Regions from separate parts of the Vibrio sp. TRT 29B02 genome, predicted to be linked through region 2. Evidence: riboswitches for the same ligand, from Rfam matches in the RefSeq annotation. Region 2 holds a riboswitch; the other holds the start of a gene.
The links. A riboswitch is a leader RNA that binds a small molecule or an ion and turns the genes downstream of it on or off. The one in region 2 is predicted to bind lysine.
Positions count from the first base shown of each region.

Region 1: another riboswitch for lysine. It lies ahead of ACQEXT_RS02710 (Na+/H+ antiporter NhaC family protein); the one in region 2 lies ahead of lysC (lysine-sensitive aspartokinase 3).

Region 1 is NZ_JBNJOJ010000003.1:51,119-54,509, forward strand. It holds gene ACQEXT_RS02705 (H-NS family nucleoid-associated regulatory protein) at 1-328, opposite strand, end outside; lysine riboswitch at 894-1,075, shown strand; gene ACQEXT_RS02710 (Na+/H+ antiporter NhaC family protein) at 1,189-2,790, shown strand; His leader region at 2,967-3,103, shown strand; gene hisG (ATP phosphoribosyltransferase) at 3,157-3,391, shown strand, end outside.
Region 2 is NZ_JBNJOJ010000014.1:77,837-81,227, forward strand. It holds gene ACQEXT_RS10635 (alanine--glyoxylate aminotransferase family protein) at 1-1,071, opposite strand, end outside; lysine riboswitch at 1,297-1,474, shown strand; gene lysC (lysine-sensitive aspartokinase 3) at 1,588-2,940, shown strand; gene pmbA (metalloprotease PmbA) at 2,999-3,391, opposite strand, start outside.

The DNA of each region.
Region 1 (3,391 bases), on a different contig from region 2:
ATGTTTTCTCTTGGCCAGTGCTGTCAGTGTACTTATATTTTGCAGGACGAGGAGCGCGCTTAGATTTCGCTTTGCCTTTAGTTTCACCGGCAAGTGCAGAAATTAATGCTTCAACGTCGATACCGTCGCTTGCAATTTGCTCTGCAATTGCGGCTAGCTTCGCTTCTTGTTCAGCAGCTTGAGCACGTTCAGCTTCTTCTGTTTCTTTACGTTCACTAACAACAGTCGTTAATTTATCTAGCGCTTCTTCAAGTTGCTCTAGTGTTAGTTCACGTGCGAAAGCACGTAGGCTACGGATGTTTAATAGTGTTTTAGTTAGTTCCGACATTAATTCGTCTCTTCGTATATAAGTTGTCGATAAATGAATCATAAACTTCAAATTTAAATAATACAATCTTCTGCAATAAAAAATATAAAAAACAGCGGATGTTTCGCTGTTGCTGTCTCAATGAATTAAAAAGCGAAGAGCGCAATAGAGTCGTAAATCTGATTAATTAAATTACGACAGAGTTACTGTTATTACAGTTTCATATCAATATGGGAAGAGCTATATATCAATCCTATTAATTGTAGGGTTGTTACTGTTTTAACTTTAAGACATATATACACGTTGTTAATGTGGGTATGTTAATCAGAGTCAATAAAGACCATATAGGGTCAGCTTGTTTTCCCTGCGCATCTATTATTACCGGCTAAATAGTAGTGACTATTAAACCGGATGACTATTCATCCGTCATGGAATCTTAGTCAGTCGCTTCGAATGGGACAAATTAACAATAAAATCGAATAATATGTTGAATCGACTCTCAGGTTAAGTACAATGGCTGGAACCTAATGCGATTGTCGGGTTAAATTATTGTTAAATTGACTTTTCGGTAGTTTAATATTTTACACATCGCGGTAGAGGCGCGGAATAAATCAGTAATGTTTGTTGGGGTGATGCCAATGAACAAACAGGAAAGGTTATTTCGCCGAAGTGAGTATTCATATCAACGATGCTTGCTGGGGTTGCACCCGAAAGGGGTAACACTGCCATAGTCTATAATTTGTAAAACTATGGAGCGCTACTGTAGGGCTGGGTTAAGCATTCGCTTGCTCGTCGCTAATTTCACTTAATTGTTAGGAAATGATTTCCTTCAATTAGTCTGCAGTAGATCTCTAACCATTTATTACTGGTTTTTGAAGATCATGAATTTAATTGATTTTGCATCATCTCCTATTTCTCTCTTGCCACCATTAGTGGCTTTGAGTCTTGCTATCGTAACGCGCCGCGTTTTGGTATCACTCGGTGTCGGTATCTTACTTGGCGCTATCTTACTAAATGACTATTCTGCAGCAAATACGCTGGGTTACGTCGGTTCAACGGTATCTAGTGTTTTTGTTGAAGATGGCGGCTTAAACGTTTGGAATATGAGCATTGTTGGTTTCCTTATCCTGTTGGGTATGATGACGGCATTGCTGACGCTTTCCGGCGGAACTCGTGCTTTTGCTGAGTGGGCACAAACACGTGTTAAGAGTAAACGTGGCTCAAAATTACTGGCTGCTTTTTTAGGCGTTTTCATTTTTGTTGATGATTACTTTAACAGCTTGGCGGTAGGTGCCATCTCTCGTCCTGTGACGGATCGTTTTTACGTATCACGTGCGAAACTGGCATATATCCTCGATTCAACCGCAGCACCTATGTGTGTGATCATGCCGGCTTCGAGCTGGGGTGCCTACATCATGACGATCATCGGTGGCATTCTTGTTTCTCATGGCATCACTGAATACTCTGCGCTTGGTGCGTATGTACGTCTGATTCCAATGAACTTCTACGCGATTTTTGCACTGCTAATGGTGTTTGCGGTAGCTTGGTTTGGCTTAGACATTGGTAAAATGCGTGAGCATGAGATTGCAGCATCGCGTGGACATGGGTTTAGCGCAGAACAAGCTGAAGATAGCCAAGAAGCGCATGAGTTGAATGAAGAGCTGGATATTCGCGAGAGCGAAGGCGGTAAAGTATTAGATTTGATCTTGCCAATTGTATTCCTGATCATCGCAACTGTTGCTTCAATGCTTTACACCGGTGGCCAAGCGTTGGCTGCTGATGGTGTCGAATTTAATCTGCTGGGTGCGTTTGAGAATACCGATGTCGGTACCTCTCTTATCTACGGTGGTTTAGTCGGGCTTGCGTTTGCACTATTCACCGTGGTTAAGCAGGGCATTGCGATGGGCGAAATCTCACGTACGCTTTGGATTGGTGCGAAATCAATGTTTGGTGCAATCCTTATTCTAGTGTTTGCGTGGACGATTGGCTCTGTTATTGGTGATATGAACACGGGTAAGTACCTTTCGACTCTTGCACAAGGCAATATCAACCCACATTGGTTACCAGTGATCTTGTTCCTGCTATCTGGCTTAATGGCATTCTCGACAGGTACCTCATGGGGTACGTTCGGTATCATGCTTCCAATTGCGGGTGATATGGCTGGTGCAACGGATCTGGCGCTGATGCTGCCAATGCTAAGTGCAGTACTTGCTGGTTCGGTATTCGGTGACCACTGTTCTCCAATCTCTGATACCACAATTCTGTCGTCTACAGGTGCGCGTTGTAACCATATCGATCACGTATCCACTCAGCTACCTTATGCACTGGCGGTGGCGGCGGTCTCGTGTATTGGCTTTGTTACCTTAGGTATGACTGCTTCAATTGGACTTTCATTTGCGGTTTCTTCGATTGCTTTCGTCGCGATTTGTGTGCTTCTTTCGGTATTGTCTAAATCGAAAATGGCAAATTGCCACAACGCATAACCACATCATTTGAACGAAAAATTTAAAGGGAGCTTCGGCTCCCTTTTTATTTGTATATGACAAAATGAAAAAAGTTTAAATAAATGGTTGAAAAATGTTGATAGCTTAGTTAGTGTGGATAACAACAAAGCGAAACAGAAGAGCTTATTAAGTATGCGTAATTTAGTCATGAATATTCATCATCACCATCACCCAGTCTAGTCTTTCGGGAGATGCACGCATACCCGGGAGACAGGAAACTCCCGGAGGCTAATATCGCAAACTACAAGATTTAGAACCCTCGGGAGACCAACTCTTCCGAGGGTTTTTCAGTTTTACAGTCTTGAAAAGTTTATCGATTTCAAATATTTGCACAGGGAAAATGTCATGCAAACACAACGCCTAAGAATTGCAATCCAAAAGAAAGGTCGCCTAAGTAAAGAGTGTCAGACTCTACTAAAAACGTGCGGCGTTAAATTCAATATCATGGGTGAGCGTCTTGTGGTTCACTCACTAAATATGCCGATTGACCTGTTGCTTGTTCGTGACGATGACATTCCTGGCCTTATTATGGACGGTGTGGTTGATCTTGGTTTTATCGGTGAAAACGAACTGGAAGAAG
Region 2 (3,391 bases):
AGCACGAGCCCCATAGCCCATCAAACCAATGCGCCACGCTTTACCAGCCAAAGCACCCAGACCTGCACCAATCTCTAAATTGTAGGTGTCTAGAAGGTGGGTACGAACTTTTGCTTCATCAATGCCTTGAGGAACATAGATTGCGTTGAGCTGAGGAAGGCGAGAGCTTTCCTCGACGACAAATTCGAAACCAAGTTTTTCCAAACCTTGTTTCAACTTTTCGTGCATAGCACGGTGACGAGCCCATGCTGATTCCAACCCTTCATTTTTCAGGATCAGCAATGCTTCATGAAGTGCATATAAGCTATTTACTGGCGCTGTATGATGGTAACTGCGTTTACCTTCTCCGCTCCAATAGCCCAACACTAAGCTTTGATCAAGGAACCAACTTTGCACTGGCGTCGTGCGTGACTGAATCTTCTCAATAGCAGCCGGTGAAAAAGTCACGGGAGACAATCCAGGTACACATGAGAGACACTTCTGACTTCCCGAATACACGGCATCAAGCTGCCATTCATCCACTTTAAGTGGCACGCCACCAAGGGAAGTCACGGCATCAACAATAGTTAGCACGCCATATTGCTTAGCGAGCTTACCTAAAGCTTCAGCATCACTGCATGCTCCTGTGGAAGTTTCAGCATGAACAAACGCTAGCACCTTAGCATCAGGGTTTGCTTTCAATGCCTGCTCGACTTTATCGATAGAAACAGGCGCCCCCCATTCATCATCGACAACTTCGGCTACACCACCAGCACGAATAACGTTTTCACGCATACGTTCGCCAAACACACCATTTCGACAAACAATCACTTTCTCGCCAGCTTCGATTAAGTTGACAAAACAGGCTTCCATTCCCGCACTGCCCGGAGCAGAAACGGCAATGGTAAACTCATTTTCCGTCTGAAACGCATATTTAAGTAGTGATTTAAGCTCGTCCATCATCGCGACAAACAATGGATCTAAATGCCCAACGGTTGGACGACTCAAGGCTTGTAAAACTTGTGGTGAGATATCTGAAGGGCCTGGTCCCATCAGAATACGGTGGGGAGGAATAAAACTTTGAATCGTCATTGGCAGCTCCTTTTGAATTATATTTTTCGTTCTATCTTTACTCATCAAACCACCTTAATCCAATTCTGGCTCTGCGACAATTAGCCCAAAGTCGTGAGGTCAAACCAGTGTCACAAGTTTGTTAAATTATAAATGCCATAAAGTTACAGATAGTCATTGACATAACTCACAGAAACACGTTCAATGCAGATTATGTGGTGGATATTTATGCCACATAGCAAATTATTTTGCAGAAGAGGAGCACTGCCCAGGTAGATGTGTTGTGGAGCCACAACTCCAAAACAACGCTTTGAGGGGGAGCAGTGCCGAGATGGATTCAAATTGTCGGTTTGAATCTATCGGTTGTTAGGGTTGAATCCCTGCAACTGTCATCAGCCCTGTCTGATGATGAGCTTCTGAGGTAAATCATTCAAATATAGACCTCTCTTTCGCTCGAATCTCTTCATCAAAGCAAAACATTGGATGTTGGTATAGCTACCAAAATTTTTTATTTCAGGAAGCCTTGGGAGAAATGCTGTGAGCAGTTTTAATGTAGCTAAATTTGGTGGGACAAGTGTCGCTAACTTTGAGGCGATGAGCCACTGTGCTGCAATTATCGAAAACAATCCAAACACCAAACTCGTTGTAAGCAGCGCATGTTCTGGTGTGACTAACCTATTAGTTGAACTTGCCAACGGCGTTCAAGACCAAAGTCGACGCAATCAAGTTCTTGTTGAACTCGCTGAAATTCACGACGCCATTCTAAGCCAGCTAGAAGATGCAACTCAGACTGCGACTGAGGTTTATTCAATCCTCGATACGATTACTAGCTTGGCTGAAGCGGCATCGATTCAATCTAGCCACAAACTTACCGATCACCTCGTGGCTTGTGGTGAGCTGATGTCAACACATCTGCTCACTCAACTGATGAAAGAGCGCGGCATCAATGCGGTTCGTTTTGATATTCGTGATGTTCTTCGTACAGACAACCATTTTGGAAAAGCAGAACCGGTATTGGAACAAATCAGCGCCTTAGCCAAACAGTTACTGGTTCCGCTATGCCAAGATTTTGTTGTGATCACACAAGGCTTTATCGGTTCCGATGACGAAGGTAACACCACGACATTAGGCCGAGGTGGCAGTGACTACAGTGCAGCATTGATTGCCGAGGCCGTAGAGGCGTCAGGGCTGGAAATCTGGACAGACGTTCCAGGAATTTACACCACTGATCCACGAATCGCGCCAAAAGCATCGCCAATCCCAGAGATCAGCTTTAGTGAAGCTTCAGAGATGGCGAACTTTGGTGCCAAGATCCTGCACCCATCAACACTGGTACCCGCTTTGCGCCACGATATCCCTGTTTTCGTCGGTTCATCGAAAGAGCCAGAGAAGGGCGGCACCTGGATACGTCATCAAGTCGAAAGCTCACCACTATTCCGTGCATTGGCTTTGCGCAACAACCAAACCATGGTCACGCTGCGCAGTGCCCAAATGTTCCACGCGTACGGCTTTTTGGCGAAAGTATTCGAAATACTGGCGAAGCATAAGGTATCCGTCGATCTCATCACGACATCAGAGATCAGTGTTTCTCTAACTCTTGATCAAACGGGAACATCGGGTGGCGCACCACAATTACCCGAATCAGCGCGTGTTGAACTGGAAGAGCTTTGTAGTGTAGAGGTTGAGCATAATCTTAGTGTCGTCGCTCTGATCGGTAATAACATGAGTGAAAGTAAAGGTTACGCGAAGCAGGTATTTGGTACTTTGGAGGACTTGAACTTACGAATGATTTGTTACGGCGCAAGCCCGCACAATTTATGTTTCTTGGTCAATGAATCCGTATCACGTCTCGCCATTCAAAAACTGCATGCGGAGTTGTTTGAAAAGTAGCGAGGAAATCTTGAAGGGTTGGCACACTATACCAACCCTTCAAGCTCAAAGGTTTACCTTATTCGCCCGCGACTTTCATCGATTCAAGCAAGATTGACCCAGTCTGGATTTGGGAGCGAGTTTCAACATCATTGCCCACCGCAACAATCTGGTTAAACATCTCTTTCAAGTTGCTCGCAATGGTGATTTCAGACACCGGATATTGAATCTGACCGTTTTCAACCCAGAAGCCCGCAGCACCACGAGAGTAATCGCCAGTGACAACATTCACGCCTTGACCCATTACTTCGGTGACCAATAACCCCGTGCCTAGCTCTTTCAGCATTTGATCGAAGTTCTGACCTGTCGATTTTACAAACCAGTTATGGATGCCACCAGCATGGCCTGTTGGCGTCATGTTCATCTTACGTGCTGCGTAACTAGTAAGAAGATATGTTGCAAGTACACCATC